4 regions of the Arthrobacter gyeryongensis genome follow, and region 1 is predicted to be linked to each of the others. Evidence: predicted binding sites of a transcription regulator. Region 1 holds the regulator's gene; each other region holds the start of a gene.
What was found. The regulator HrcA, encoded in region 1, represses chaperone genes, less so after heat shock. The targets are predictions, from matches to a motif close to TTNGCACTCGNNNNNNNCGAGTGCNAA.
Positions count from the first base shown of each region.

Region 2: ABEA18_RS07035 (FmdB family zinc ribbon protein) is a predicted target of HrcA. The motif match lies at 4,112-4,138, and genes of this name have one in related genera.
Region 3: groES (co-chaperone GroES) is a predicted target of HrcA. The motif match lies at 3,960-3,986, and genes of this name have one in related genera.
Region 4: ABEA18_RS10310 (Hsp20/alpha crystallin family protein) is a predicted target of HrcA. The motif match lies at 1,768-1,794, and genes of this name have one in related genera.

Region 1 is NZ_BAABKK010000003.1:45,816-53,574, reverse strand. It holds gene lepA (translation elongation factor 4) at 1-776, shown strand, start outside; gene hemW (radical SAM family heme chaperone HemW) at 855-2,084, shown strand; gene ABEA18_RS01880 (DUF4870 domain-containing protein) at 2,125-2,538, opposite strand; gene ABEA18_RS01875 (DUF3097 domain-containing protein) at 2,641-3,498, opposite strand; gene hrcA (heat-inducible transcriptional repressor HrcA) at 3,680-4,693, shown strand; gene dnaJ (molecular chaperone DnaJ) at 4,761-5,891, shown strand; gene ABEA18_RS01860 (16S rRNA (uracil(1498)-N(3))-methyltransferase) at 5,894-6,670, shown strand; gene ABEA18_RS01855 (GerMN domain-containing protein) at 6,704-7,591, opposite strand.
Region 2 is NZ_BAABKK010000010.1:64,153-71,911, reverse strand. It holds gene ABEA18_RS07045 (AAA family ATPase) at 1-2,606, shown strand, start outside; gene ABEA18_RS24620 (hypothetical protein) at 2,616-2,861, shown strand; gene cpaB (Flp pilus assembly protein CpaB) at 2,867-3,685, opposite strand; gene ABEA18_RS07035 (FmdB family zinc ribbon protein) at 3,786-4,049, opposite strand; gene ABEA18_RS07030 (5-formyltetrahydrofolate cyclo-ligase) at 4,205-4,810, opposite strand; gene galU (UTP--glucose-1-phosphate uridylyltransferase GalU) at 4,928-5,833, shown strand; gene ABEA18_RS07020 (GNAT family N-acetyltransferase) at 5,840-6,460, shown strand; gene ABEA18_RS07015 (hypothetical protein) at 6,770-7,495, shown strand; gene ABEA18_RS07010 (SDR family oxidoreductase) at 7,502-7,759, shown strand, end outside.
Region 3 is NZ_BAABKK010000010.1:82,593-90,351, forward strand. It holds gene ABEA18_RS07085 (acyltransferase family protein) at 1-1,355, opposite strand, end outside; gene groL (chaperonin GroEL) at 1,818-3,428, opposite strand; gene groES (co-chaperone GroES) at 3,515-3,811, opposite strand; gene ABEA18_RS07100 (hypothetical protein) at 4,035-4,445, opposite strand; gene ABEA18_RS07105 (THUMP-like domain-containing protein) at 4,523-5,761, shown strand; gene ABEA18_RS07110 (shikimate 5-dehydrogenase) at 5,785-6,603, opposite strand; gene ykgO (type B 50S ribosomal protein L36) at 6,654-6,776, opposite strand; gene ABEA18_RS07120 (GTP-binding protein) at 6,843-7,759, opposite strand, start outside.
Region 4 is NZ_BAABKK010000012.1:133-7,891, forward strand. It holds partial or broken gene ABEA18_RS10295 (sugar phosphate isomerase/epimerase family protein) at 1-183, shown strand, start outside; gene ABEA18_RS10300 (Gfo/Idh/MocA family protein) at 258-1,286, shown strand; gene ABEA18_RS10305 (MerR family transcriptional regulator) at 1,447-1,737, opposite strand; gene ABEA18_RS10310 (Hsp20/alpha crystallin family protein) at 1,870-2,295, shown strand; gene ABEA18_RS10315 (J domain-containing protein) at 2,516-2,977, shown strand; gene ABEA18_RS10320 (hypothetical protein) at 3,012-3,386, shown strand; gene ABEA18_RS10325 (hypothetical protein) at 3,404-3,727, shown strand; gene ABEA18_RS10330 (hypothetical protein) at 4,152-4,583, opposite strand; gene ABEA18_RS10335 (aldo/keto reductase) at 4,648-5,631, opposite strand; gene ABEA18_RS10340 (aldo/keto reductase family protein) at 5,790-6,800, shown strand; gene ABEA18_RS10345 (CBU_0592 family membrane protein) at 7,046-7,420, shown strand.

The sequences.
Region 1 (7,759 bases):
TGCACTTGGAAATCACCCGTGAACGCCTCGAGCGCGAGTACAACCTCGACCTCATCTCCACCGCTCCCAACGTTGAGTACGAGGTCACGCTGGAGGACAAGCGGGTCATCCACGTCACCAACCCCAGCGAGTACCCCACGGGCAAGATCTCGGAGGTTCGCGAACCGATGGTGTCCGCCACCATCCTGGCGCCCAATGAGTTTGTGGGCGCCATCATGGAGCTGTGCCAGAGCCGCCGCGGCGTCATGGGCGGCATGGACTACCTCTCCGAAGACCGCGTGGAAATCCGCTACCGCTTGCCGCTGGCCGAAATCGTCTTCGACTTCTTCGACATCCTCAAGTCCAAGACCCGAGGCTACGGTTCGCTGGACTGGAAGGCCGACGGCGAGCAGGTCGCCGACCTGGTCAAGGTGGACATCATGCTCCAGGGTGAGCAGGTTGACGCTTTCAGCGCCATCACCCACCGTGACAAGGCCTACGCCTACGGGGTCATGATGACTGGCAAGCTGCGCGAGCTCATTCCCCGCCAGCAGTTCGAGGTGCCCATCCAGGCCGCTATCGGCTCGCGGATCATTGCCCGCGAGAGCATCCGCGCCATCCGCAAGGACGTCCTTGCCAAGTGCTACGGCGGTGACATCACCCGTAAGCGCAAACTTCTGGAAAAGCAGAAGGAAGGCAAGAAGCGCATGAAGATGGTGGGCCGCGTGGAAGTTCCACAGGAAGCGTTCATCGCAGCCCTGACCACCGACGAATCCAAGGACAAGGCCAAGAAGTAATGCGGCTTTTCGCCCGGGACACCACGGGACAGGCGCGCACTGTAGCGGTGCGCGCAGGACGGGCACGAGGGGAAATCCGTGCCTAGCGTTCTTCCCCTCGGGGATCCGGCACCTGCGGACGGACTCTTGCCGCCGCAGGTGCTCGACGGCGTCGATTCACGAAAGTTTGGACTGTACGTCCACATACCTTTCTGTGCCGTCCGTTGCGGATACTGCGATTTCAACACGTACACAGCCACTGAGCTTGGCGGCGGCGCCTCCCAGGACGCCTACGCGTCCACTGCCATTTCGGAAGTGGAGTTCGCCGTCCGGGCCATGGAAGCCTCCGGGCTGCCGCAACGGCCCCTGAGCACGGTGTTCTTCGGCGGCGGGACGCCGACCCTCCTGCCTGCTGAAGACCTCGCGCGGATCCTGACGGCCGCCGTCGGGCACTGGGGACTGGAAGCCGGGGCCGAAGTCACCACTGAGGCGAATCCGGACTCTGTGACGCCGGAGTCCCTCCAGCTGCTCGCGGATGCCGGCTTTACGCGGATTTCCTTCGGCATGCAGTCGGCGGTCCCTCACGTACTCAAGGTCCTGGACCGTACACACACTCCCAGCCGGGTCCCCTTGGTGGTCCAATGGGCGCGCGACGCCGGCCTCGCCGTGAGCCTCGACCTCATCTACGGCACTCCCGGCGAGTCCATGGCTGATTGGCGGACCTCCCTGGAGACAGCGTTGTCCTACGGTCCGGACCACATCAGCGCCTATGCGCTGATCGTTGAAGAAGGCACGAAGCTGGCGGCACAGATCCGGCGCGGAGAAGTTCCCGGCATCGACGACGACGATCACGCCGCCAAATACGAACTCGCCGATCAGCTGATCAGCGCCGCCGGTCTGGACTGGTACGAGGTCAGCAATTGGTCCCGCACTCCCGAACAGGCGTGCAAACACAACCTAGCCTATTGGCGGGGAGACGATTGGTGGGGCATCGGACCCGGTGCGCATTCCCACATGGGCGGCGTCCGCTGGTGGAACGTCAAACACCCCACGGCCTATGCCAACAGGCTCGGCAGCGGGGTGTCTCCGGCCGCTGGACGTGAAACGCTCGACGCCGGTACCCGGGAAGTGGAACGCATCATGCTGGAGGCTCGGCTCGGCACCGGGCTTCAAGTCGACGCGCTCGACAAGGTGGGCCGCCACGCCGTCGCAGGCCTCATTGCCGACAGCCTGGTTGAGCCTGGTGCGGCCTTCCAAGGACGGCTGGTCCTGACTCTCAAGGGCCGGCTACTCGCAGACGCCGTGGTCCGCCGGATCCTTCCGGACTAGCGCGAGGTGCGGGAGTTACGTACGGACCCGCGAAGACCGGCTACTTGATCCAGCGCAGGTTGAAGCGGTAGCGGTGCGGCTGTCCGTGGTTGACGCGGATTCCGGCTGACACCGAGAAGCATGTCACGGCGACCCAGATTGCGGTGGCAAGGACAGCGAACAGGTTTCCGACGACCGGGAGCAAGACAAGGACGTTGGCGAGCACTGCGGCAATCGTCGGAGGCAAGGTGAAGTTGAGCGCTTCCTTGGACTCCTGTGCCGTGAAGGGGCCGCGTTCGCGGAAGATCAGGTAGATCAGAAGCGAAGGAACGCAGCCAAGGATCCCGCCGAAATGTGCCAGTGTTGCCCACTGCCGGTCTTCCGAGGCGGTCAAGGGCAGCGCGTTGGCAGGAACGCCGTGGTACTGGGACTGGCCCGAGGTGCCATCCCGATCGTCAGGAGCGTTGTCTGCCACAGTATCTTCCTTCGAGTATCAATCGGTGCAGTGTTGCTGTCCCAGAATACTTGCTCGGCACGCGATCAGCCGACCAACTCCTCTGCCCGGGGCGCGCAATCGTCACGGAACAGTCAGGAAATCGATCACTTCTTCCACGCGGCCCAGCAAAGAGGGCTCCAAGTCGGCGTAGCTGTGGACGGCGCCAAGAAGCTTTTGCCAACCCAGCCCTACATCTTCGGCCGTCTCATGCGGCCAGCCGAACGACCTCAGGATGCCGGTCTTCCAATCCGTGCCACGCGCGATGGTTGGCCATTGTTCGATCCCCAACACCTTGGGCCGGATTGCCTGCCAGACATCCACGTAGGGATGTCCCACGATCAGGACGTTTCCCGCGGCGCCCGGCAGTGTCATGGCGTCGGCAGCAATCCGCGACTCCTTCGAATCCGGTACCAAGTGGTCCACGAGGATTCCGAGCCGGCGCCCCGGGCCGGGGGAGAACCCGGCAATGGCCGCTTTGAGATCGTCCACGCCGTGCAAGGGCTCGACGACGATGCCCTCCACCCGAAGATCATCTCCCCACACCTTTTCCACGAGTTCGGCGTCGTGCTTGCCTTCCACCCAGATCCGGCTCGCCTTGGCGACTTGGGCCCGCTGCCCGGCGACGCGGACGGATCCCGATGCCGTCCTGCCTGCTTGCGCCGCGGCATTTGCGGCCGTGGCGCGTGGAGCCGGCGGCACGAGCTTCACCGCTTGTCCCTCCAGGAGGAATCCAAATCCGAGCCGGAACGATTTGGCCTTTCCCCGCCGATCCTCAAGCACCACAATGTGCATGCCTCCGGACTTCTCCACCCTGGTCACGGCCCCGACCCAACCGGACTGCACATCCTCGAGAACCATCCCGCGTTCAACGGGCACCTCAGGCAGTTGCCGTTTGGCAGGCGAGGAGAGGTCTTGCGGGCCCCAATTGTCGTAAGACACGGTCTTCACACCACTTTGCGCTAGGGGGATCGTTGACGGTCCGTGGCATTACCCACGGCCGCGCGGGAATCATGTTCGCCGCGAGCGGTACCAATGCTAACAACGAGGTGGCTCATACTAGACTTGTTAGCACTTGGGCATGTTGAGTGCTAATTATTTAAATGTTGATTGGAGGTGGGCAGTGAGCGAACCACGCAAGCTTGAAGTGTTACGCGCCATCGTGGAGGACTACGTTCACTCCCGCGAGCCCGTCGGCTCCAAAGCCTTGGTCGAACGGCACCATTTGGGAGTGTCGAGCGCCACCATCCGCAATGACATGGCACTTCTGGAAGAAGAAGGCCTCATTGCCGCACCGCACACGAGTGCCGGCCGCATTCCCACGGACAAGGGCTACCGCCTGTTCGTCGACCGCATCTCCGAGGTCAAGCCGCTTTCGGCTGCCGAGCGCCGGGCCATCCATTCCTTGCTTGAGGGACCCGACGACGTTGAGGACATCCTTGAGCGCACCGTCCGGCTCCTCTCCCAACTGACCAACCAGGTCGCCGTCGTCCAGTACCCGCACCTGAGCCGCGCACGCGTCCGGCACATTGAGTTTGTCCTTTTGGCACCGCGCCAGGTCCTGGTGGTGTTGATCGCCGATTCGGGCAAAGTGGAACAGGGCGTTGTGCACGCAGCGACGGACGCCACCGACGAAGAGCTCATGGCCTTGCGCGCGCGGTTCCTTGGAAGCATTGCCGGCTCCCAGCTCGACCTCATGCCGCAAGTCCTGCCCTCGGTGGTTGCCCTGTGCCCGCCGACGCTTCGCAACCTTGCAGGCGCCCTTGCCCACGGCCTGGAAAGGCTTGCCGAACGGAGCCGCGACGAGCGCATGGTCATGGCAGGCACGGCAAACCTGGCCCGCTCCAACGTGGACTTCCCGCTGAGCATCGGTCCGGTCCTCGAAGCACTCGAGGAGCAGGTGGTCATGTTGCGGCTGTTGTCGGATATGGCGGAAGACCCCCGCGGCGTCACGGTGAGCATCGGCCGCGAAAACCCTTATGACGGCCTCTCGGAGGCTTCGGTGGTTGCCACGGGCTACGGTCCGGGCAGCAGCGCCAAGATCGGCATTCTTGGACCCACCCGCATGGACTACCCCAACACCATGGCGGCCGTCCGTGCCGTCGCACGCTACCTTTCCCGCATTCTGGGCGGCTGACAGCCTCGGCTGGAAGGCGCCTCGCAAGAAACGCAGTGGAACCGTAAACAAGGAAGAGATACCGACTTTGAGCAGTCACTATGACGTTCTGGGCGTCTCGCCGGAAGCAACCGGCGAGGAGATCAAAAAGGCCTACCGCAAACTCGCACGTAAGCTGCACCCCGATGTGAACCCCGGGGCCGGCGCAGCCGAGGAATTCAAGGCGGTGACCCACGCTTACGAGGTCCTCTCCGACCCCCAGAAGCGCCGCGTCTACGACGCCACTGGCAACGAGAACGGGACCGACAACGGTTTCGGCGGAGGATACGCGGGCCAGGGATTCGCATTCCAGGACATCTTCGATACCTTCTTCGGCGGAGGAGGTGGCGGCATGCAGGGCCCCGCATCACGTATGCGCCGCGGGCAGGACGCCCTGATCAGCGTTCGCATCGACTTGCGTGAGGCCGTTTTTGGTGTCAACAAGAAGCTTGAGGTGGACACCGCTGTCATCTGTCCCACGTGCGAAGGCTCATGCTGCCGTCCGGGCACCCACCCGGAGCGCTGCGACATCTGTGGCGGCTCGGGCCAGGTCCAGCGGGCTGTGCGCTCGATCCTCGGCCAGGTCATGACAGCCGCACCGTGTGGATCGTGCGAAGGTTTCGGCTCGATCATCAAGGATCCTTGCAATGAGTGCAACGGCCAGGGCCGCGTCCGCAGCCGCCGTTCACTGACCGTCAAAGTGCCTGGCGGCGTCGCTACCGGGACACGCATCCAGCTGTCGTCGCAAGGCGAAGCAGGTCCCGCGGGCGGTCCTCCCGGTGACCTCTACGTGGAGATCCGGGTCAACAGTGACTCCACCTACATCCGCGAAGGCGACGACCTTCACGCCACGCTGAGCGTTCCGATGACTGCCGCGGCACTGGGTACCGAGCTGCAGCTTGAGACTTTCGACGGGCTCCAGGAGATTGACGTCAAGTCCGGCACGCAGTCCGGCGAAGTCATCACCCTGCGTGGACTCGGCGTCACCCATCTCCGCGGCTATGGCAGGGGAGACCTCAAGGTGCACCTGCACGTTGAGACGCCCGGCAAGCTCGACGCCGCACAGGAAGACCTGCTTCGCCAACTGGCGAAATTGCGCGGAGAGCAGTTCACTGAGGGCAAGCTTGTGGCCAGCGGCGGTATGTTCGCGAAGCTGCGGGACAAGCTCGGTAACCTATAGCGGTGAGCAACCCCGTATTCTTCACAGCAGCCGGAACGCTTGACGGGCTCGGCCCTGGAGACACTTTCGTGCTCGACGGCGCCGAAGCCAGGCACGCTGTCACCGTCAAGCGCCTGGAAATCGGCGAAGCCGTCGATATTGCCGACGGTGCCGGAAAACGGCTCACGGGCACCGTGACCGAATCCGGGCAGGGAACCTTGACGGTCCTTGCCACCGCTGTCCAGGAGGAGTACCAACCAACCGTACGGCTCGTGTTGATCCAGGCCCTCGCGAAGGGCGACCGTGACGAACTTGCTGTCGAGACGGCAACGGAACTCGGGATCGACGCCGTCGTGCCCTGGCAGGCGGAGCGTTCCATCGTCCGTTGGAAGGGTGAGCGGGCCGCCAAAGCCCACGCGAAGTGGCAGTCCGTCGCCACGGCAGCCGCCAAGCAGGCGCGGCGCGCCTGGATTCCCGAGGTGCGTGCCGCCGTCGACGGCTCCGGCCTGGCTGCGGCGGTTGCCGCGTCTGACTTGGCGATCATCCTGCATGAGGACGCGAAACGTCCGCTGCGGGATGTCCTGGAGAAGTGGCAGGCCGAGGTTTCCGACGCGGATACCGGAGCGGGTCGGGAAGTCCTGCTCATCGTCGGCCCGGAGGGTGGCATTTCACCGCGCGAAGTGACGAAGCTCAGCGACGTTGGCGCGGTCACCGCGCTCTTGGGCCACCACGTGCTTCGCTCGTCGACGGCGGGACCCGCCGCCGTCGTGCTGGCCAGTGACATTCTGGGGCGCTGGTAGCCTGCAGCGCCCGTCCTGGATCAGCGCACGTCCTCAGCGAACGCTGAAAGCGCGCGTATCCGTCGCGACGTCGGCGTCGTTGGGTCCTACCAAGGAAACCCGCAATTCATAGCGGCCCGCTCCGAGCCCCACTGTGAGGTTGAAGGCTCCACCTTGTCCGGGAACGGTAGAAGCAGTGGTCTGCCCAGCGAGGTAGGAGGACTTGTCGCCGTTTGAGTTCTCGCGGAGGATTTGCCAATGCAGTTTCTTCGAGGGGTCCGTGCTCCGGCCGTTGAACTTGACGGGACCGGCAGGCAAGGTCAGATCCTCTTGCGGGTCGATGATCCACACCGGCGCCACCATGGATGCGTCGCGGACCATCGGATCGCCCAGTTTGACCTGCCCGAATGCCATGTAGTCCGTGTGCCCGTCCACCAGGATGGTCACCTTGATCTGCTGTCCTGAATCGATCAGCCCTGAACTCGCGGCCGCTGCGGTGGCCGTATAGACGAGTTCCTGGACCGCCCGCTGTGCCATCCCGGCGTCGAGATTGGAATTGAACGCGTCACGGGAAACATCGACAGTGACGACGTTCTTACCGGAAATCGAGGTCGCCAGGCTGCCTGGGTTCTGCCACGGCGTGAAGAAATCGTGATCCAACGGCTTCTGGGACATCATGATCCGCAGGGCCGTGGTGATGGGGTTCTCGTTGCCAGGGTTGTCACGGAATTCGCGGTACAGGAAGGTTTCCGTGTCGCTACGCCCGATCCAGTACACGGGGATCTTGTTTGAGGCCTGGGTTGTCTCGAGCGGAGCATTGCTGTCCGGCACCGTCTGCAGCGCAACTGTCGGGGTGGGGATCGGAGTCGTGGATCCCTGTCCTGTGCGATCGGCAATGCAGCCCGACAGGAACAAGGCAGCCGTCAAAGCGGTCACAAGCATCGCGGAGCGTTTCCGGATGCGTGTGCCGTGTGGAGTGACGGCTGGCCTGGTGATGGTGGATTCCTGCTCGTGTTCGGCCGCGGTGGTGCGGGGGAGGCATGCGCCCGGTGGCCGGGCACAGGGGCATTTTGCCCATGAATCAGCTTGTCACAGTCTCCTGGGCCCCGG
Region 2 (7,759 bases), on a different contig from region 1:
TCCACCCGGCCCCCGCCACGACGGTGCGCTTGAAGCGCAGTGTGCTGGACAATATCAAAGACCGGGCTGAGCTGGCTGAACGATTGCGACGCGCTGCCGAGCTTGGCAGCTTCAGCCGTGCATCGACGTCTAGCCCCTGGTACGGCGCGCGTCTGGTCACGCGCAAGGAGACCGAGGAAGCCCAGCAACTGGCCAGTAGTGCCGCCGAACAACTTCCCCTGTTGCGCGAACGGATGAACCAGGTTGCGGGGGACTCCGAAATCCGGCTTGGGGCGAACTTCGCCGAATGGGGCGCGCAGCTTGAGCTCCTGATGGCGGTGCGGGAAAGCCTGGATAAATTCACCCCCGATATTTTTGACCGGCCGGTCCACGATCTGATTTCGGCTACCGCTACCTCCGCTTGGCGCCGTGAGCGGGGAGTCGAGATGCCCTCGATGCAGCGCTCCCGCTTGCGTCGCGTGGCGAAGGAATATGTCCGCCCTGGTGTCCACATTGCGGATCTGCACAGCTCCTTGGCGCTCGTTCAGGAACAGCGGGCACTGTGGGCCCAGTACGCGACCAGCCAGCGCCATCCGGCAGTGCCGTCCGGACTTGCGGACCTCGGCGCCAGCTACCGTGAACTGGACCGGGATCTGCGCCGTCTGGGCGATTGCCTCAAACACACGGCCGGTGGCGGCGACCTCCACGCGAGCCGTTACGAAGATCTCATGGACCGTCTTGAGCGCCTTGTGGCGGACACGGGAACCCTTGAGACGCTCCCGGAGCGCACGCTTCTGGTCGAGAATATGCGCGAGCACGGACTCGCCGAGCTTCTTGCTGACCTGGCTGAACGCGAAGTGCCTGCCGAATCCGTTGCCGCGGAACTTGACCTCGCCTGGTGGCAGTCTGCCCTGGAAGCGATGATCAGCGGTGACGACTATCTCGCGATGTCCGACGGCGATTCCCTCCGCCGCCTCGAAGCGGAGTACCGCCTGGCTGACCACGCGCACATCGCCAGCGGAGCCGCCCGGCTCCGGTGGAAACTCGCCGAAATGTGGCGGGCTGGAATTGCTGAACATCCCCGCCAATCGGAACTCCTCCGGAACCTGATCAAGGATGGCCGCGTTACCCTCTCGGCGCTCAGCGCCCAGGCGCCTGCCCTTGTCTCCCGCTTGGTCCCCGTTTGGTCCATCAGTCCGTACCTGCTGACCAGCCTCTTGCCCGCAGAGCAGAAATTCGATGCGGTGGTGATTCTCGACGCCGAGAGCACATCCTTGCAGGCCGTGCTGCCGGCGATCGCCCGGGCCCAGCAAGTGGTTGCCTTTGGCGACGCGAAGATCGCCAATGCCCGCACTTTCAGCGTTGCGGTGGAGCCACCCATGGCCGGTGCCGCAAGCCAGGACACAGTGGACAGTGCATTCACTGCTTTGGCCCGGGTCCTGCCCACGTGGCAGTTGAACTGGGTGTATCGGGCGGTTGACGAAGATCTGGTGCTCCAGTTGAGCAAGAACTACTACAACGGTGGTCTGCGTCGGCTGCCGGACGGGCAATCCGTCACGGGGCTGGACCGCTCGGTAGTAGTTGAATACATCCCGGATGGCACCGGCTTGCCGGGGGCGGATCACGAAGGTGTTGAATCGGTCGCCGCCGAAGTGAACCGCGTTGTTGACTTGGTGTTTCAACATGCCAGCCTTCGGCCGCGGACCTCGCTCGCCGTGGTCACTGCAAGCCTTCGCCATGCGGCAAGGATCGGCGAAGCCATCAGGCTCCAGCTTCCTAACTATCCGCTGTTGTCGGGTTTCTTCAACGCCGGTGCGGAGTCCTTCCGCGTGGTGGACTTGGAGCGCGCACAGGGACTGGTCCGCGACCACATCATCTTCTCCTTGGGCTTCGGGCGCACTCCGCATGGCCGGGCGCTGCACAGTTTCGGGCCCCTGTCCGTCGAGGGCGGCCGAAACAAGTTTGCCTTGGCAATGACCCGTTCCCGGAGATCGTTGCACGTCCTGAGCTGCTTCCGTCCGGAGGACCTCGATCTGGACCGGCTGGCTCACGGCGCCGTTGATTTCCATGAACTCCTTGACCGTGAACTGTCCGGGAATTCTGAACTGGGGACACCAGCCACCAGGGCTGCTGCCAGCGAGCAAGCGCTCGGTGAGGATCCGTTGGTGGCGGATCTGGGCGAGCGACTCCGTGCCCGTGGAGCCCGGGTGTGGCACCACTATGACGGAGCCTTGGACATTGCCGCGGCAGCCGACCCCGTGCACACCATAGGCCGTGATGACACCGAAATGCCCACCCCGGTGGCCATTGAATCGGATGGCACGGAACGATACCGCCGCATGAGCGTCAGGGAGCGCAGCCGGCTGCGGCCCCAATTGCTGGAACGACTTGGCTGGCGTTACATGTCCTTGTGGACCATTGAAGTGTTCACTGATCCTTCGTCCTGCGCCGACCGCATCGGGTCCTACTTGGGACTGGAGAAGCCGGTTGCACCCTCGTACGGCGCAGTCCAGGATGGATTCCTGGACATTGATGTTGAACAATTGGAACTGGACAACCAGGCGGAATCGGCCGCGGCCGGACCTGGCAGCCCGGAAGGCCCTGGCTCGGGACCGGCGATCCCCTAAGGAAGCGCAATGGCGGAAAGCAAAAGCACTCAATCCAAGCACCCTGCGGACGCCAGTGCCGATGCGGTAGGCGCTGACATCGAGTTGGACGAGCAGGAGAAACCAAAAGTGAAACCCGCGCCCGAGCGGAAGCAGGCGGGAGAAAGCATTCTGCCCAAGAAAGCCTCCGAGGACGATGCTCGCCGCTGGGGTGATGAGCCTGGCTACGACCACGACGCCTGGCTGAAGGAACAAAGGCCCCCGCACTGGGGCTGAATATTTCATGACCGGTTGTCAGAGGGATTGACGAGGACAAAGAACAGTTTCCCGCGAGTGGAAGCTCCGGCGAGGATTTCGGCCTGTTGCGGATTGGCGGCGACCACCACAAGGCCGTCCGCCTCGTTCGTGCCCAACCATTGGTTCGCTTTGCCTCCTTGTGCGGATGTCCACAAAACCGGGACCGCAGGTGCCAAGAGTTCGGATTTCTTGGCAGGCCCTTCAAGTCCATCTGCCGCGGTGAGCACAACGTTGACCAACTGGCCGGGCGAGATGAGCTGAATTGAAGCGGGATCGGCCATGCGAAGTGGAACGGCCGCCGTCGCGGGCGCGGTTCCGGTCAGCAGGCCCGGTCCCAGGAATTGGGCGTCTGTGGGGATCTGCCCCTTCTGCAGCGGCGAGGCAAGCTGCTTTCCGCCGTATCCGGTTCCCGGGGTGAGCGCCCCGGCCGGAATTCCATCAGGAAGGACATCGAGGGGTTTGAGGTCGGTATCCGTCAAAGTGGACCCGGCGGGAAGATCCCGCGCGGCGGCCAGGACCGTGGCTCGTCGCTCCGAAGCGGGAGTCAGCTGATGGACTGCGATCCCGGCGGCCACGCATAGCAAGAGCGCCACGACGAGGCGGCGGTTGCGGTTTAACCAGCTACCGAAGCTGCGGTGTTTGGATGGTCCCGCGCTAGCGCCCCGGTGCCCGCCGGCCCTGAAGGGAAGAGCTTGAAGACGGCGGGTGCGGGACCTGTTGATCGGTGCGAGGAGTCTATCGCGCGGAAGCGACAATGATCCGGCGGACAGGGGGTCCGGGGGTACGTTCGGGGTTGCGGGCATGGTGCCACGCTAACCGGGCACGCCGGCCCGCGGCAGGGCTTTATTGAGCTATGTGGAACGTTGAGCTATGTGGAAAACCGGGAGCAGCTGGAAACAGCGATCAGCTCGCGGCAGCCGCCGGAACCGACGCTGGAGCAGAAGGCGCAGCTGGTGCGGCGGGAGCGGCCGAAACGGTGCTTCCCTTGGAGTCCCGGGAGTCGGTGCGGTAGAAGCCCGATCCCTTGAAGACGACGCCCACGCTGTTGAACTTCTTACGCAACGACCCCTGGCATTCAGGGCAGTCGGACAGGGAGCTGTCCGTGAACGACTGAACGATGTCAAAGGCATGTCCGCAGTCTTTGCAGGCATAGGCATATGTGGGCACTGGTGATCCTCCTCCGGGACGAACTACAGGTCCTGTGCTGCCAAGGCGGATTGTTCCGTCCATTAGCAGTCCCAGGGCCTGAGTGCCAATTCTATCATCCGGAGTCGGGGCCGGTACCACAAAATGTGGCGGAGTAGACAGGCCGGAAGCCCCGATCAATCGGCCGGAACCAGCCGGACGATCCGGTAGGGGGTAAGTGCCTCCGCCACGGGCTTGTCGAACGATTCGGCCGGGATCGTCCCCGCGGCCAGTATTTCGTGGTCATATACGACGGCGACAGTCGGCGGACGGTGCCCGTCGGCGTCGAGCTTGTCAAGGAGCCGATCGTAGTAACCGCCCCCTTGGCCGATTCGGTTTCCGTCTTCGTCGACGGCGGTGGCCGGGAGGAAGATTCCAGTGGCATCCCTGATGACGTCGCTGTCGAAGCGTTCGCCCACCGGCTCGTCAATCGGTGCGTACTTTGAGCGGACAAAGGCCGTATCCGGTGTCCAATAGACCCAGCTCAGAAGCCGTTCCGGTTCACAGACGGGAAGAAGGATCCTGTGGCCGGCCGCGTGGAGCGCCGCAAGCAAGGGCATGGTCGGCGGCTCGGCGGCTACTCCGACATAGGCCGCAAAAGTCGACGGTTTCCCCCGGGCTACGGAATCCGCCCAAGAGAGGCCACCGAGGGCAATCCCCGTTCCAGCGTCAGCGCGCTGTTGCGTTGTCAATGTCAGCCGGCGCTTGCGGTAGTCCCTGCGGATATCGTCTTTCAAAGTCATTTTTGCTCCAGTTCACGCTGCTTTGCGGCTTGAGGACGGGGAAGAAACAGCGGAGTCCCTTCTATCCGCACAGGACCCTTTTGCCCAATGTCCAGCTCCTTCCGTTAGATTAGTCCGGTGACTTCCAACAACTGCACCGTCCGCAAGGCCGTTATCCCCGTTGCCGGACTCGGCACCAGGTTCCTGCCTGCTACAAAAGCCATGCCCAAAGAGATGCTCCCGGTAGTCGACAAGCCGGCCATCCAATATGTCGTCGAAGAAGCCGTGAGCGTGGGACTCAACGACGTCCTCATGATCACAGGCCGCAACAAACGTGCGTTGGAGGACCACTTCGACCGGGTACCGGCTTTGGAAGCGACCCTCGAGGCCAAGGGTGACACCACCAAGCTGGACTCGGTGCAGGCTACCAGTAACCTCGGCGACATTCACTACGTGCGTCAGGGTGACCCCAAGGGGCTGGGACACGCGGTGTTGCGTGCAAAGCAGCACGTCGGGTACGAACCTTTTGCCGTTCTTCTCGGTGACGACCTTATCGACGCCCGGGACACACTCCTGAGCGACATGATCGAGGTCCAGCACAAAACCGGTGGCTCCGTTGTGGCCCTCATCGAAGTCGAGCCCTCCCAGATCAGCGCCTACGGTTGCGCGGACATCGAAGATATCGGCGAGGACGGCTACGTCCGCATCAAGCAACTTGTGGAAAAGCCTGCTGTAGATGAAGCTCCTTCCAACTTGGCCGTTATCGGCCGCTACGTGCTTCACCCCTCGGTTTTCGACGTTCTCGAGAAAACCGAACCGGGCCGTGGGGGAGAGATCCAACTGACGGATGCGCTTCAAGTACTCGCTGCGGGCGATGGCGAAGGTAGCGGCGTCTACGGAGTCGTCTTCCGCGGCCGTCGGTACGATACCGGGGACAAGCTCAGCTACCTCAAAGCCTGCGTCCAGCTTGCGTGCGACAGTGAAGACCTCGGGCCTGGCTTGCGTGAGTGGCTGCCGGGCTTTACCGCCGGCCTCAGCAAGTAGCTGCGCGTGTGGGGGTCGGCCATTTGGCCGGTGACGCTGGAGAGCGGCGACCTCATCTTGCGTCCCATTCATTTCCGGGACAAGAAGGAGTGGACCGAGGTCCGCTCACGCAATAGTGAGTGGCTGGCGCCTTGGGAAGCCTCCAACCCGGCCCCGGGCGGTCGACTTCCGAACTACCGGCAGATGGTGGCCTCCCTTAACGCGCAAGCTCGGCAAGCCAGTGCCCTTCCGTTTGTGATCACGGAGCGGATTCCCGGGTTCGCGGAGCCCAGGATCGTCGGGCAGCTGACGGTCTCCTCGATTATGTGGGGATCGGCGATGACGGCCACCCTTGGCTATTGGGTAGACCAGGCCCGGGCCGGCCGCGGAATAGCGCCCACTGCGGTTGCCATGGCGACCGATCATTGCTTTGGGGCCCTTGGCCTTCACCGGATGGAGATCAACATCCGGCCCGAGAACGGGCCGAGCCTGCGTGTCGTTGAGAAGCTGGGATTCCGTGACGAAGGCCGCCGGGAGCGTTTCCTTCACATCAACGGCGAATGGGCCGACCATCGAAGCTTTGCGTTGACCTCGGAGGAGGTCCCTGGGGGTTTGCTGGCTGCTTGGTTGAGACGCGGGGCCAACTAGTCCGCCGGGGTGGATGAGAGTCGGTAAATCCATTGATTTGCCGACTCTCCGGCGACACACCGTTGGCAATGCCGTGGCCTCCGCGTATTTGCTTCTACGGTTTTGATTGTGGACTTCCCTCTCAGCAGCTCGGTGATATTGGTCATTGCTGTCGCGCTGTGGATTGTTTGGGTTGCGCCATACATACTGCGGAATCGTCACAACCACGTCCAAGTGGCCGGTGACATCCCAGCGGATGTGATCGACGAAGACGCTCATGAACTGCAAGCCGGGGTGGTTCTGTCAATCACCCCTCGGCAGGAGAAAGCAATGGAAACCATGCAGAGCACCGCAACCGCATTGCCCGAGGTATCGGCTGGCGCCGGCGAACGGCGTGATGCTGCAACGGACGCAGCGGTCTTCAAAGTCAGATACGGGCGCTGCGCGCTTGCTCTCGCCGGTCTCCTCCTGTTACTCACGGCAGCCGTTTCCGGCGTGCTGCGCATTCTTGGCCTCGTTTCGGGCTGGGTGCCATTGGTATCCATCGTCGGCGTGGTCGGGACCGTCTTCCTGCTTCGCCGGCTGGCCATCAGGGACCGCAGGGCGAAGATGAACAGGGCCTTCCGCAACGCAATGGGTCCCACGGTTGAGAGTGCCCGCGTAGGTCGTCCGGCGTCGGACCGCCCGGCTACCAAGATCTTCGATGCCGAAGCCCATGCCCGAGAAGCGACCCGCCTGACCGCCGTCGAACTTCGTCAGGCTGCCCTCAACGTTGCCGTCGCCGCCGGCGACAACACAGTCCGGTTTACGGCGGAATCCAAGGAATCCGAATGGCAGCCGGTGGACGTTCCCAAACCAACATACGTCGACGCAGCCAAGGCACCCCGGCCGGCACCAGAACCCCTCGACTTGCCTGAAGCTCCCAAGCCCCTCGGCAAACCGACGTTGAAGCCGGCCAGCGCGCCGTCCGCGGCCCCGTCGGTACAGGCGCAGCACGGCAAGCCTCAGAGCGCGCTCAGCAACCTCGACGACGTTTTGCAGCGCCGCCGGGCATAGCCTCCCGTGACTACTGTCTGCGTCGCAGGTGGCACCGGCCAGGTGGGGCGTGAAGTCGTCCGTCTGGCGCTCGACGCCGGACTAGACGTGACGGTGCTGAGCCGCCGCCCGCCGTCGGGCACGTCATCGGTCCGTCACGACGGCGTCCGCTACTTTCAGGCTGACGTCACCACAGGCGCCGGACTGCCGGAAGCCCTGCACGGGGCCGACGTCGTGATCGATTGCTTGGAAGGGCAGTTCGGGAAGGCCCGCAAGAACTTCGCC
Region 3 (7,759 bases), on a different contig from region 1:
TGGTCGGACAGGCCTGCCCAGTCCTGTGGCAATTTTTCCGGGGTAGGAAGGAGAGCTGCTTTCGGGCTGACTTCGTTAACATAACCGGGCACCAAGGCGGCAGCGCCCGGGTTGTCCTTTTCCGCCTGGGCCATCGCAATTTTGGCACTCACGTACTGCTGCACATTGAATGCGAGCAACGGAACGACGGCAACAGCCAAGCAGGCGACCATCGCAATGGCGGCACGCCGCCGGTTCACTTCCGGCCATTTCCACTCCCGCAACGGCTTCTCGACGAACTTTGTGGTGAGGAAAGCCAAAACCAGGGCGGCCGCAATGATCACAGTCCCCGAGAGCCACCCGGCATGGTCTTTGCCGGTCCAGATGAGGGAGATGACAAGCAGCGGCCAATGCCACAGATACAACGCGTAGGAGTTGTCGCCCAGGCGTACGAGAGGCTTGGAGCTCAGGATCCGGTCAACACCGAAACGGCTGCCTGTCTGGCCGGCAACAATAACGCAGGCCGCCGCCAGGGTAGGCCAGAGGGCAACGAAGCCAGGGAAAGCCGTCTGGACCTGGAGCACGATCCCACAGCTCAACATTGCCAGAATGCCCACCCAGCCCATCATCACGCGGACGGGCTTCGAGAACCTCAACGCCGGCAGGATGAGGGCAACCAGCGTTCCTATGGCGAACTCCCACAGCCTGGCAAACGTGTCGAAATAGGCAGTCGTCTGGTCGGTTGCGGTCGCAATGACTGAATAGGTGAGCGAGACAGCGAAGAGCAGGCCAAATACGTACAGCAATGCGACACGATACCGAAGGCGGTACTTTTTACAAGCCAGGGCGACGAGCGCGAAAATAACCGGCCACAGGATGAAGACCTGGGCTTGGATCGATAGCGACCAGAAATGCTGGAGCGGACTCGCCTGGCTATGATCAGCGGCGTAGTAGTTGACTGCCTCCCGCTGAAGTAGCCAGTTCTGGACGTAGAAAAGCGAAGCCCAGACCTGGTCAACCAAAGCCGCCCATCGGGTCTTGGGGAGCACCACGAAAATTGCGGCCAATGTACCCAGCAGAACGACCACAGCGGCCGGAAGCAGCCTGCGGAACAGGTGAAGCCAGTGCCTCAGCAGGTCCATGGGGCGGCCCTGCTCATAACGGCTTGCGAACTGCAGCGTCATCAAGAAAGCAGAGACCAAGAGGAAAACATCGACGCCGCCGGAAACGCGGCCGAACCACACGTGGTAGGACACCACCATGAGCACAGCAAGCGAGCGCAGGCCTTGAATTTCGGGGCGGAACTTTGACTTTCGGCTGGTGATACTGGAACGACTCTGCCCCTTGATAGAAGCTGCCGTTTGCACAGTTGACACCACAATGCCCCTCAATGACCTAGATCGAACCATAAATCTTACTGATTCGTAATGTTCAATGCCAATCGAAAATTCATCCGAAGAGCACCCATCCTTCAATTGAGCCATCCCTAGCTGGGCGTTCACAGGGTGATTGCCCGGTACCAACTGTGGGCCCGTCTGCGCCGAAACGGCGAGCCAAATGCAGGAGGCCCGGCCCCCAAAGGGGACCGGGCCTTCTTTCACGCAGGTGGGCCCACACCGCCCGGGTTCCCTGGCCGAAGCGAAGCGAGGCTAGGGAGGCGAGGTGGGCCCACGCCGCCCGGGTTCCCTGGCCGAAGCGAAGCGAGGCTAGGGAGGCGGTCTGGGCCCACGCCGCCCGGGTTCCCTGGCCGAAGCGAAGCGAGGCTAGGGAGGCGGTCTGGGCCCACGCCGCCCGGGTTCCCTGGCCGAAGCGAAGCGAGGCTAGGGAGGCGGTGGGGACTAGTGGCTGTGACCTGCGTGCTCGTCTTCCTCGGCCGGCTTCTCGACAACCAGGGTCTCGGTGGTGAGAACCAGTGCTGCGATGGATGCGGCGTTCTGAAGCGCGGAGCGGGTGACCTTGACGGGGTCGATCACGCCGGCAGCGATCAGGTCCTCGTACACACCGGACTTCGCGTTGAAGCCGTGGTTGTCTTCCAGCTCGGCAACCTTGGCGACGACGACGTAGCCGTCGAAGCCGGCGTTCTGGGCGATCCAGCGAAGGGGCTGGGTCAGGGCGCGGCGGACGATGCCGACGGCGGCAGCCGCGTCGCCTTCCAGCGCCTTGACGGCGGCGTCCTCGTCCAGTGCCTTGAGGGCGTGGATGAGGGCGGAGCCACCGCCGGAGACGATGCCTTCTTCAAGGGCAGCACGCGTGGAGGACACTGCGTCCTCGATACGGTGCTTCTTTTCCTTGAGCTCGACCTCGGTGGCTGCGCCGACCTTGATCACGCCGATGCCGCCTGCCAGCTTTGCAAGCCTTTCCTGCAGCTTTTCCCGGTCCCAATCGGAGTCGGTGCGGGTCAGCTCTGCACGGATCTGGGCGACGCGTGCTGCTACGTCCTCGGGAGTTCCGGCGCCGTCAACGATGGTGGTGTTGTCCTTGGTGACGGTGATCCGGCGGGCGCTGCCGAGGACCTCGAGGCCAACCTGGTCGAGCGACAGGCCGAGCTCCGGGGAGACAACCTGTGCGCCGGTCAGTGTGGCAATGTCCTGCAGCATGGCCTTGCGGCGGTCACCGAAGCCAGGAGCCTTGACGGCAACGACGTTCAGGGTGCCACGGATACGGTTCACGATCAGCGTGGACAGAGCCTCGCCGTCGATGTCCTCAGCGATGATGAAGAGCGGCTTGGCAGCCTGCAGGGCCTTCTCGAGGAGCGGCAGGAATTCCTGCAGCGAGGAGATCTTGCCCTGGTTGATCAGAATGAGCGCGTCTTCCAGAACAGCTTCCTGGCGTTCCGCGTCAGTGACGAAGTACGGGGACAGGTAGCCCTTGTCGAACTGCATGCCCTCGGTGAGGACCAGTTCGGTCTGCGTGGTGGAGGACTCTTCGATGGTGATGACGCCATCCTTGCCGACCTTGCCGAAAGCCTCGGCGAGGAGCTCGCCGACCTCATCGCTCTGGGCGGAGATCGCGGCAACGCTGGCAACCTGGGTGCCTTCTACTTCGCGGGCGTTCTCAAGAAGGCGGGCAGCCACGGCCTGGACCGAAACCTCGATGCCGCGCTTGATTTCGCCAGGGGCGGCGCCGGCGGCAACGTTGCGCAGGCCTTCCTTGACGAGTGCCTGTGCCAGTACGGTGGCCGTGGTGGTGCCGTCGCCTGCGACGTCATTGGTCTTGGTGGCGACTTCCTTGGCCAGCTGCGCACCAAGGTTCTCATACGGGTCGTCGAGTTCGACTTCGCGGGCGATCGTCACGCCGTCGTTGGTGATGGTGGGAGCTCCCCACTTCTTGTCCAGAACGACGTTGCGGCCACGCGGGCCAAGGGTGACCTTGACGGTGTTGGCGAGCTTGTCAATGCCTGCTTCGAGCGAGCGACGGGCAGCGTCGTTAAACGCAAGCTGCTTTGCCATGGTTGTGTCCTTTCAAGACGGAAAACCCGCACCGCTGATTCGACCGGAAGAAGTCCGACTTGGTCTGCGATGCGGGATCCAGGGAATTACTTAACGACGATCGCCAGAACGTCGCGGGCGGACAGAACGAGGTATTCGTTGCCGCCGGTCTTGACTTCAGTTCCGCCGTACTTGGAGTAGATGACGACGTCGCCAACGGTTACGTCGACGGGGACGCGGTTGCCGTTGTCATCGAAGCGGCCGGGGCCAACTGCAACAACTTCGCCTTCCTGCGGCTTTTCCTGTGCAGTGTCCGGGATGACCAGGCCGGAAGCCGTGGTCTGCTCTGCTTCGAGCGGGCGGACAACAATGCGATCCTCGAGAGGCTTAATGGAGACCGACACTCGGATCTCTCCTTTACGTGAGGTAGTACATGGACTATCAAACCAGGGGTGCCGTGGCGGGCTTACCGTCGTCGCGGTGCCGGTAAGTGCCTGGCGGCATGATTAGCACCCGCCTAGGGAGAGTGCTAATCAAGACTCTATGTAAGCATTAGCACTCGGTCAAGGCGAGTGCCAGAATTCCGTCATGGGTGAACGCCCAATAGCGGCTTCCGGCTCGAGTAGCTCATTGCCCGGCGAGGTCGTCGAAGTCAACGTCCTCGCCGTCGTCGTACTCTTCCGTCTGTGCGGTTCCGCGGTTCAGATAGAGCACTACGCCGCTGGCGAGCGCGACGACGCCGAACACCACCAGCCCGACGATCGCTCCGATGCGGGCACCGGTGTAGGTGTCACGGATGTCCCGGGCCTCATCCGTGGCGTCCTGGACGCTCTTTCCGGTCATGGAGTAGGTGGCCGCGTTGAAAGAGTCTAGGAAGAAAATAATGATCAACAGCGCGATGCAGACAATGGCAATCAAGGCACCCACGATGAGCGCAGGACGGGCATACTTGGAGAGATTTCCGGCGAAGGGACGTTTATCGGGGGCAGAGGGAGATCCATTGGCGTCGTCAGGCTGGCGTACTGGGTTGTCTTCCATGGCATCAACCCTATCCGCCCGAGCGCTCCCGGATCCCTCCCGACCCCGTATGACGGGCGGGCACTAGGCTAGTTCCCATGGCTGACACACCCCAGGAACAGATCGCACCCTTGCTGACAACGGAAGGTTGGGAACTGCTGGCTTCCTTGGGACCGTACCGCGATGACGAAGCCTTCGCCCTGAATGCCCGCCTGCGCAAAGACGGCCACTCCCCTGCGCTCGTTGCCGCCGTCCTCACCCAATCCAGGCTCCGCACCCGGGCCGAGGCCAAGTTCGGCGAATTCGCCCGGCAGATGCTCTTCACCCAGGCCGGCCTGGAACAGGCCACCCGGCTCAATGTAGCGGCCAGGCATGCCGAACGCTTCGCCAACGCCGGCACACAGCACGTCGCGGACCTCGGCTGCGGGCTTGGAGCAGATTCCATGGCCATGGCCTCCATGGACATCAAGGTCACCGCCGTGGAGCTCGACGAGACCACCGCAGCCTGCGCCACCATCAACCTCATTCCTTTCCCGCACGCGACGGTAGTGCACTCCGATGCAACCTCGGTGCCTCTCTACGGGGTCGACGGCGTGTGGCTCGATCCGGCGCGACGCTCGACGTCGTCGTCGGGAACCAAAAGGATCTGGGACCCCGAGGCGTTCTCGCCGCCGTTGTCCTTCGTTGAATCATTGGCCGCCACCGGCAAGTCCGTCGGGGTCAAGATGGGTCCGGGAATGCCGCACGAATCGGTTCCGGCCGGCTGCGAGGCACAGTGGATCTCGGTGGGAGGGGACGTCACGGAGGTCACGCTATGGTTCAACGACGTCGCCCGTCCCGGCGTCCGCCGCGCGGCCCTGGTGCTCGGGCCGCAGGGCGCGGCCGAGATCACCAGCAGCGCAGATTTCGACGGCGGCCCGGTGCCCGACGTCGGGCCCGTGGAGGGATACCTTTACGAACCGGATGGCGCGGTGATCCGCGCGGGACTGGTAGCCGATGTCGCGCTCCGGCTCGGAGGCCACTTGGTGGACCCACACATTGCCTACATTTGCGCTCCGGAACTGGCGGAGACCCCGTTCGCCCGCGCCTACAAAGTTTTGGAAGTCATGCCGCTGAACGTCAAGGCACTCAAAGCCTGGGTGAAGGCCAACGGCGTCGGCGTCCTGGACATCAAGAAACGCGGCACCTCCGTTACCCCCGAAGAGCTGCGGAAACAATTGCTGCCGGCCGGAAAGAACTCGAGCAAAGCCCGCGGCAACAAAACAGCAACCCTGGTCCTCACCAGGATCGGCGAGGAAAAGGTGGCTGTTGTGGTGGAGCCGGTAGCGGCTGCTTGAGCCGATCCCTGACTTGGGGCGCCCTATTGGGCGCGCGTGAACTCCTCGGCCGCGGCCACTTGCTCCGGCGTCGGCGTGATGCCCGTGTAGAGCACGAACTGTTCAAGGGCCTGGATGGTGGCTACCTCGGCGCCGCTGATCACGCCCTTTCCTGCCGCGCGGCCGGCCTTGATGAGCGGCGTCTCTGCAGGGAGGGCGACGACGTCGAACACTACCCGCGCGGCCGACACCGCTGCTTCGGGGAAGGACAGCGAACCGGACTCGGGACCGCCGGCCATGCCGATCGGTGTGACGTTGACGAGCACGTCCGCCGTCGACTCCCCTACTTCTGCTTGCCAGCCGAAGCCATAAAGCCCCGCGAGGGCTTGTCCGGGCTTTTCATTCCGGGCAACCACCGTGACGCGGGAGAATCCGGCGTCGCGGAAGGCAGCGGCGGTGGCCTTGGCCATTCCGCCGGAACCCCGGAGCAGCACGGACGACGCCGGATCGATCGCGTTGCGCTCGATCAACTGGGCGATCGCGGTGTAGTCCGTGTTATATGCCGTGAGTACGCCGGCGTCGTTAACGATCGTGTTGACCGAGTCAATAGCGGCGGCCGAAGCGTCCATGCGGTCGACAAGGGCGATGACGTCTTCCTTGTACGGCATCGAGACGGCGCAGCCGCGGATGCCCAGGCCGCGCACGCCGGCGATGGCGTTCGGAAGGTCGGTGGGAGCGAAGGCCTTGTAGATCCAGTTCAGGCCGAGCGCCTCGTAGAGGAAGTTGTGGAAACGCGTTCCGTTGTTGCTGGGCCGGGCAGAGAGAGAAATACAGAGCGTCATGTCTTTATTGAGGATCGGCATAACGGGGTTTCCTTCGCGTAGCGGGTTCTCTGCCCAGCCTAGACGGGGAGCTAGCCTTGGCGCGCCTTGAAGCGCGGATTTAGCTTGTTGATGACAAAGGTGCGGCCGCGCCGGCGGACCACTTGCGCGCCGGGGATCTTCTTGAGGGCACGCAGCGAATTCCTGACTTTCATGGGGTTCTCCTTCTCGGGTTTTGACTTGGTTGATGGGGGCTTTGTTCCGCCGGGGCTGGTGCTCGGCTACAGGGTGGATTCGAGTTCAAAAGGGTCCTCGAGTCCGGCGAAGACGAGCCTCATCTCGGCTTCGCTCAGCGCACATCCGTCCAGCAGGGCCCGGATTTCCGCGGCGTTGACGTCGTCTCCCCTTCCGGTCACGGCAAGCACCGTCCCCCGGTCGCCGAAGCGGGGATGCCAGTTGAGAGCGGCGTCGACGTCGTGGAGTCCGTTTCCGTGCTTCAGGCCATTGCCGCTAGGGACGGGGCCGATGCCGGCGTCCGCCAGCCACTCGCCCGTGCTCTCAAGCCAGACGCGCGGCCCGATGCCCTGCACCGCGATCCGGACTTTGGCAGCCGACGCAATCCACAAGCGGCCCCGCATCCAGTGGCATCCCTCGGCCAACTTGGGCAGCGCCTCCTGGAAGCGCCTCGGATGAAGGGGTCGCTCCACTTTGTGGAGCACGGTCCGGAAACTCCCCGACTCCTCCTCGAGCGGCACCCTCACGGAACCACGACGGACTCTCGCGAGAGCCTCGGCGCCGTCGTAGCAGCCGGGCCGGAAGTCGTCGTCGCCCGCGGAAATGGCTGCGTGCGGCGCGAGCTGCCCAAGAAGTTCCACGCCGTGGGTCCACGCCTCGCTTGAGTCCGGGCGCAATCCGGTGAGCTCTGCCCCAAGACCGGCGTGCACCATGACAGTATCCGAGTGGCTCAATTCCCCGATGAGAAATTCTCCGCTGGTGCGCTCGTCCTCGGGCATGGCCGTAAACCCGGATTCATACAGCGTGTGTTTGTCCCAGATATGGTCTTCCAGCCCGGAGGGGTCAATCGCCAACACCGCGTTGTCGATGACGGCGGGCCGCTCCAGGCCGCGCTTGAGTTCGGCCACCGCCATCTCCACGGAGACACCCGGTGGCAGGCCCAGGACGATGTGGTCGTGTCCCG
Region 4 (7,759 bases), on a different contig from region 1:
GACGTGCCCTGGGAATCGAGTTTCCGCGCCCTCACCGCGATCGGCTACACCGGACCCATCTCGGTGGAATGGGAGGACGCCGGCATGGATCGCCTCCACGGCGCCCCCGAAGCCCTCGCCGCCCTCAAGAAGTTCGACTTCCCGCCCTCCCAAACCAGCTTCGACGCCGCCTTCAAGCAGTAGCTCACCGTGGCGGGAAGCGCCGCGACCAATAAGGCGGGCGAAGGCGACACCAGAAACCAGAAAGGACTCCACAATTGGATCCAGAAGAAGCACCGCTGCGCATCGGCATCCTGGGAGCGTCCCGCGTCAGCCCGACATCCATCGTTGAACCTGCCAGGCTTACAGGTGCGCGGCTGGTGGCCGTGGCAGCCCGCGACCGGGACCGGACACAGGACTTTGCCGACCGGTACGGCGTCGAACGGGTACTCGGCTCGTACGAAGATCTTGTCCATGACCCGGAGGTCGAAGCGATTTACAACCCGCTGGCTAACTCGCTCCACGCACGATGGAACCTTGCGGCCATCGCGGCGGGAAAACACGTCCTGTCAGAGAAACCGTTCGCAGCGAACGCAGCGGAAGCCAGAGAAGTGCGGGATGCAGGCAAACGCGCCGGGGTCAAGGTCGTCGACGGTTTCCACTATCTTTACCACCCTGTCACGAAGAGACTCCACGAACTGGTCGCCTCCGGGGAACTCGGCGAGTTGCAGCGTGTGGAAACAATGGTGATGATTCCACCCCCGCCACCCGAAGACCCCCGGTGGTCACTGCCACTCGCGGGCGGAGCACTCATGGACCTGGGCTGCTATAGCCTCCACGCCATCCGCGCCATGGCCCCCCTGGCGGGCGGCAATCCCACGCTCATCACCGCCCGGGGAGCCGAACGGACCGGCTTACCCGGAGTGGACGAATGGGTTGACGCTGAGCTGGTCTATCCCTCCGGAATCACCGCAACGGCACGATGCGACATGAACGGGCCCCGGGCCGAAATGACCTACCGCGCCATTGGAAGCAAGGGACAAGCCACAGTGGCAAATTTCATCCTCCCTCATACCGATGACAGCCTCGAGGTGAAAACGACTCACGGTCAACGGATCGAGCACCCGGGCACACGATCCTCTTACACCTATCAACTGGACGCTTTCGCTGCCCTGATCCGGCACGGAATCCCTATGCCCACAGACAGCGACGACGCCGTCCAAACGATGGAACTAATCGACGACTGCTACAAAGCTATCGGACTGGAACCCCGTGCCGACACCCGAAACGAGACAAACGACTACTAACGCCAGAAGAATCCTTTAGCGGTCCGCAACGATCACGCAATTGACGTCGTAAATGGGAGCCGGAGACGGATCAAACGGTCGGTGCCGCGTGATCCGTTCCTGTTGGCAGATCTGGCCCGTGGATGGCTCGAAAACAAGACGGCCCAGCTCGCGGAGGTCCTCAAAGGCCGTTCGCGGACCTGAGCTCCGCCTCGAGGCGCCGGTTGTCGGCCTCCAGGACCAGGACCATCCGGATGCCGGCCAGGTTCAAGCCCAGGTCCAGAAGCTCGCCGATCCGCCGCAATGTCACGAGGTCGTTCTCGCTGTACTGGCGGGTCCCGCCCAGGGTCCTGCCCGGTTCCAGCAGGCCCTTGCGTTCGTAGAGGCGCAGGTTCTGCTGACCCGTTCCCACCAGTTCGGCCGCAACGGAAATCGCATACACGCCCCTCCCCCGGTCCTCGGCCTTGCCCATCGGGCACCTCCAAAATCCTTCGAAAATCGGCTTGCCCTAACCCATATGCAGTGCTATAAGAAATATATACCAGCCACCATAGATCGGCTGGATTAACAACAAAAAACTGCGATCTGCAAGGAGTGACACACCATGCTGATGCGAACGGACCCCTTCCGTGAATTCGACCGGCTCGCCGAACAGGTACTCGGCACCACAGCCCGGCCAGCGGCCATGCCGATGGACGCCTGGCGGGAAGGCGAGGACTTCGTGGTCGCCTTCGATCTGCCCGGAGTCAACGTGGACTCGGTGGACATCGACGTCGAACGCAACGTCCTGACTGTCAAGGCCGAACGCCCGGACCCCGTGGGCGAGGGCACGGAACTGATTGCCTCCGAACGGCCCCGCGGCGTCTTCAGCCGCCAGCTCATCCTCGGCGACGCGCTGGACACCGAAGGCGTCAAAGCAAACTACGACGCCGGCGTCCTGACCCTGCGCATTCCGGTGGCGGAAAAAGCAAAACCGCGCCGCATCGAAATCGAAACCACCGGAAAACAGCGCCAGGAGATCAACGCCTGACCGCCGGCGCAGCCTCCCGGACCGGGAGCACCACAGTGCCCCACCATGTGAAGAGGGCGGTCGAGTTCACAGACCACGCCACAGCGCAGCCAGCGCACGGATGGATGAGGCCCCGGGGATGACTCCCGCAGCGATGGTCCCCGGCCGAACAGGCCGGGGACCATCCGCCTCCCCCGCCCACGGAAACAGCCCGCATCTAAAACACACACCACCCCCGACGATGAGGAACAACGGCCCCGACCTTTACGACATCCTGCATATCGCCCCCACCGCCACGGCGCGCGAGGTGACCCGCGCGTACCGCACGCTCATCCGCGGCCTGCACCCCGACACCCGGGCGGCCCGCGAACACCCCACCCGCCCCGGGCCGACGGAACCGGATACGGAGACGCAAGAAGAGCTGCAGGAGCTCCGGGACATCATGGCCGCCTACGCCATCCTCGGCAACCCGGAAAAACGGGCCGCCTACGACCGGGAGCGCCCGCGTCCGGCCGCGAACCCCAAGCCCCAACGGCCCGGCGCCGCCTCCGTTCGCATCCCGGGGCAGTTGCTTCCCGCCGCGTCGCTGCTGATCGGACCGGTCATCTGGGAGCCGCCCGCCGGACGGCCCCCCGGAATGCCGCTCCGGCAACGGTCATATCCACCAACCGGCTACACGCTGATCCTGCAGATCAGGCGCTGAGAGCCGGAAAACCACACAAGTCCAAGGAGCCCCCATGAGTGCCTGGCGCCCGTATGACAGCCAGTTGATGCCCGCGTTCTACGAACGCTTCGAAAAGCGGTGGGGCAAAGGAACAGCGCCGTTCCTGGACCCCGAGACCCACGAACAACCCATGCCCCGGGCCCAATGGATCAACCCGGACACCGGCGCCGCGGTCGCGGTCGTCCCCATCTGGACCGAGGACCCCCAGCACCGCTCCTTCGGAGTGTTCTACCTTCCCCCGGCCGGCGACATCTGGGTCCTGCGCCCCGGCTACACCAACTACCTCGAAACCGACACCAGGAACACCGAGCAAGCCACCCTCCGCAACGACGCCTTCCGAAAAGCCGTCGCCCACGCCAAGGAATTCATCTACGGAACCCAACCCTGAATCTTCGGGAACACACCATGACGCCTCCACAGATCAGGCAATTCCTCCAAGACTGCATTGTTCACGATGACGCCAGCGACTCAGGGATCAACGCCGACGCGCTCTATGGGCTCTACGTCAGCTGGTGCTCCCTGAACCGCAAAGTCCCCCTCCCCGACCGCGCCTTCCGCACCGCCCTGCGCCTCGCGGGGCTTCACCCGGAAAAGACCCGAAAGGGCAGGGCCTTCCCTGGCCTGCGCATGACAGGGCAAGCCGCGGTGGACTACATCCTCAACAGCAGCGCCCAAACCCCGGCGGACCCCAGACAGAGCAGGCGGTCACCGCCCGGCCGGACGCTATGACGAGCCGGGCCCTGTTTCCGGCTCGTGTCCGGCGCCCACGCCGCTGCAGGTCTGCAAAAACTGTGCCCTGCTGCTTCGCGGCAAACGGCCCACGGACGATGGATCGGGGCCAAGGTAACGCGCCAATGCCCGGTGTCACCCTGTGCCGGGCACTGGCGCAGCTACCGCCGAGAGCATCTTCCAGGGAAACGCCCTCGTGCCGATCGTAGGCCGCGGAACGGCCCGGCACTTGAGTACCGGCTACCTGTTTTGGCAGCACTTGTGGCAATGACATGTCCGAGGCGGCCCGGCCCCGGTAAGGGCCAGTCCGCCGGCATGAGTGTGCACATTGTGCACACCTGTTCTTGCGCCACGGCCGTCGATTCAACCGCTACGCGCCATGCCGAAAAATTAACGCAAGCGAGCTCTAAAAGCGGCATTGCTCTTAGGGGGCCAGTTCGCCCGCCCGAGTCCAGCCGAGGGCCTCGTACCGGTCCGCTGCCCCGACGTCCACGGGCGCATAGACAACATCCGCGCCCTCGACGAAGGCTTCCTCCGCCAGGCGGGCCAGAACCACGGCCTCGTGATCGAGCGCCACAGCGTCGCCGTCCACTGCGCGCACCGGGCCCACCACAGCGAATCCATCGCCGAACGCCACCCGGCCCCGCGCCAGGGGGCGGTCGAAGCGGGTCAGCTCCACGACGTCGTAATCCTCCAAGGGCGCCTCGAACACGCCGAACTCGGACTCCAGCGGCGGCGCGCTGTTGACGTCGCCCGGCGGGGCGGTCATCAGGACGCCGACGGGTAGTGTTTCCTCGCCGTCGTTGAGCCGTGCCCACAGGGGCCGCCAGTCGTGTGTGGTATCCGGTGCGCTCATTTACCAACCCTATGATCTTCGCGGCCAGACGGGAATCCGAGCGGCCGAAGATGACTTCCGGGGTTTACCAGCGGGAATGGATCCTCTCGCGGAAGTACGTGTCGTAGATTTCCCTGACGCTGTTCTCGAAGTCCGGGCCTAGGTGGTCCAGTATTTGGGTGGAGGCGGCATTGGCGCGGGCTTGTTCGGGGCTTCGGGCCCCTGGTATGACGGTGCTGACCCCGTCTTGCGCCGCGATCCAGGCGATGGCCGCTTGGGCTGTTGTTGCTCCGGACGGGACAAGCTTTTTGAATTCTTCCACCGCTTTGAGGCCCTGTTCAAAGTCAACTCCGGAGAAGGTCTCTCCGACATCGAATGCTGCACCGTCCCGGTTGTATTTCCGGTGGTCATTATCGGCAAAGAGCGTGTCCTTCGAGTACTTGCCCGAGAGCAGGCCCGAAGCCAGAGGGACCCTGGCGATGATGCCGACTCCGGCGTTCTTCGCCGCGGGCAGGACCTCGTCCAAGGGTTTGAGTCTGAAGGCGTTCAGAATGATCTGAACGGTCGCCGTGCCGTGCTTGATGGCCTCGAGTGCTTCACCGGTCCGCTCAACGCTGACGCCGTAGTCCTTGATTGCGCCTTCATCGACGAGCGTCTCCAGCGCATCGTAGACTTCAGGGCGGCTGTAAACCGGGGTCGGTGGGCAGTGCAGCTGCACCAGGTCCAGGCATTCCGTCCGGAGGTTCCGCCGGGAACGGTCAACCCATTGCCGGAAGTTTGCGAGTGTGTAGTTTTCGGGTTTCTGTTCAAGGCGCCGCCCGATTTTGGTGGCTACCGTGATGTCCAGTCCGGGATTGGCAGCGAGGTACGTCCCGATGGCTTGCTCGCTCCGCCCGTCGCCGTAGACATCGGCGGTATCGAAGAAGGTCACCCCGGAATCCACTGCGGCTTCCAGGATGTCGTTGGCTTCCTTCGGATCCACGTTGCCCCAGTCGGCACCGAGCTGCCACGTGCCCAGCCCCACAACGGAGACAGACCGCCCTGTCTTGCCCAATACTCGCTGCTTCATCCTTCGACTATAACCACGGCACAACCGCCCCGTCCGCATGGAAGGGGGCCAGCTGATCCTAGGACCCGAAGGGCCAGCCACGCTTGGACAAAAGATGCTGTCGGACGCGTAGTCTACGGAGGCCAACATCACGGACAAGAGAAAGCGCGTCATTAAAAATGGAATTCAGGTACCTTGGCAACTCCGGCTTCAAGATCTCGGAAATCACGTTCGGCAACTGGCTGACCCACGGCTCCCAGGTCGAGAACGACACCGCCACCGCATGCGTCCGAGCAGCGCTCGACGCCGGCATCAGCACCTTCGACACGGCCGATGTCTATGCCAACACCGCGGCCGAGACCGTCCTCGGCAACGCACTGAAGGGCGAACGCCGGGAGTCGCTGGAGATCTTCACGAAGGTATTCGGTCCCACCGGGCCCAAGGGCCACAATGATCTCGGGCTCTCCCGCAAGCACATCACGGAATCCATCAACGGCTCCCTCAGGCGCCTGCAGACCGACTACGTGGACCTCTACCAGGCCCACCGCTACGATTTCGAGACCCCGCTGGAAGAAACCATGCAGGCCTTCGCGGACATCGTGCGGCAAGGCAAAGCCCTGTACATCGGCGTGAGCGAATGGACAGCGGAGCAGATCCGTGACGGCCACGCACTGGCCAAAGATCTGGGGTTCCAGCTGATATCCAACCAGCCGCAGTATTCCATGTTGTGGAGGGTCATCGAGGCCGAAGTGGTGCCGGCGTCGGAAGAACTCGGACTCTCCCAGATCGTGTGGTCCCCCATGGCCCAGGGCGTCCTGAGCGGCAAGTACGAGCCCGGGAAACCTTCTCCCGAGGGCAGCCGGGCGACCGACACCAAGGGCGGAGCCCAGATGATCGAGCGTTGGATGTCCAACGAGGTCCTGACCGGCGTCCAGAAGCTCAAACCGATCGCTGAAGAAGCCGGACTGACCATGGCCCAGCTGAGCATCGCATGGGTCCTGCAGAACCAGAACGTGGCCTCGGCCATCACGGGCGCGTCCCGGCCCGAGCAGGTCGCGGCCAACGTGGCCGCATCCGGGGTGAAACTGGATCAGGAGATCATGGACAAAATCGACACCGCAATCGGCGCCCTCGCCGAACGCGACCCCGCCCGGACCAAAGATTCCTCACCCGCCACCCGGGAAGCATAAGCGCTAAACGGCAGGGACGGCCGGACGCCCAGCTTTCGGCAGGGGACGTCCGGCCACCCCCGTTAGACTTCCTCGTCCAAACCGACCAATGGGTCTGCGCCTCGGACGTTGAAGGAAGATGTCCACCAGGCCAAAACCGCATGATCCATTCGCGAGCTGCCGTCAACGCAAGTAAACTCCTCACGACATCCACCAGCGCCCCGCATGGCAGCTAGCAAGACGCAACGCATTCCCGAAAGGACACCATGGATCTGCTGTGGGAAATCGCAGGTTGGGCAGGGGCGGGTGTGATCCTAAGCGCATATCTGTCTGTCTCCATGGGCTGGGCGAGGCCGGGCAGGCGCTTCCAGACCGCAAACCTCCTCGGTGCTTGTGCCTTCATTGTCAATGGCGCATTCCACGAAGCATGGCCCTCTGTGGTCACGAATATGGCGTGGTTCCTCATTTCCGCCATAGCGCTTCTTCGCATTCGTTCGGCGGGCCAGCCGCCCGAGGCAGCCATTGATACCCAGACGGTTCAATTCCCCGGCCTGCCTGACACGTCCGGCCAACTAGCAGTTGTTGAGACCCTCACTGGTTCCAGTTACGGCAATGTTGACGGACAACGTCCACTTGGATGATCCGGACCCTTTTTTGATATGCCGGTGACGCACTGTGAGTACTTGACCGGCCAATTGGCCGAGCCATTCTGCGGCTTCAGCTGCTCGCCCATTCCCTATCGGACGGCGTGCTCGTCACAAGCATTGGGCCTCCCATGCCTGCGTTGGACAAGCTGCAGTTCAACTCCTCGCGCGAGGGCTGAGTCCTCACAGCTCTTGGGCCGAATCCCGTACGCCACAACACTCCGTTTACGGGACAGTTCTTCCTCATTGCTGGGACGCTTACGAAGAAAGAGGCCCGGTGGTATCTTTTAGATCTACAACTGGTATATGAGTCTGAACCTCCCTAACCTGATAAGC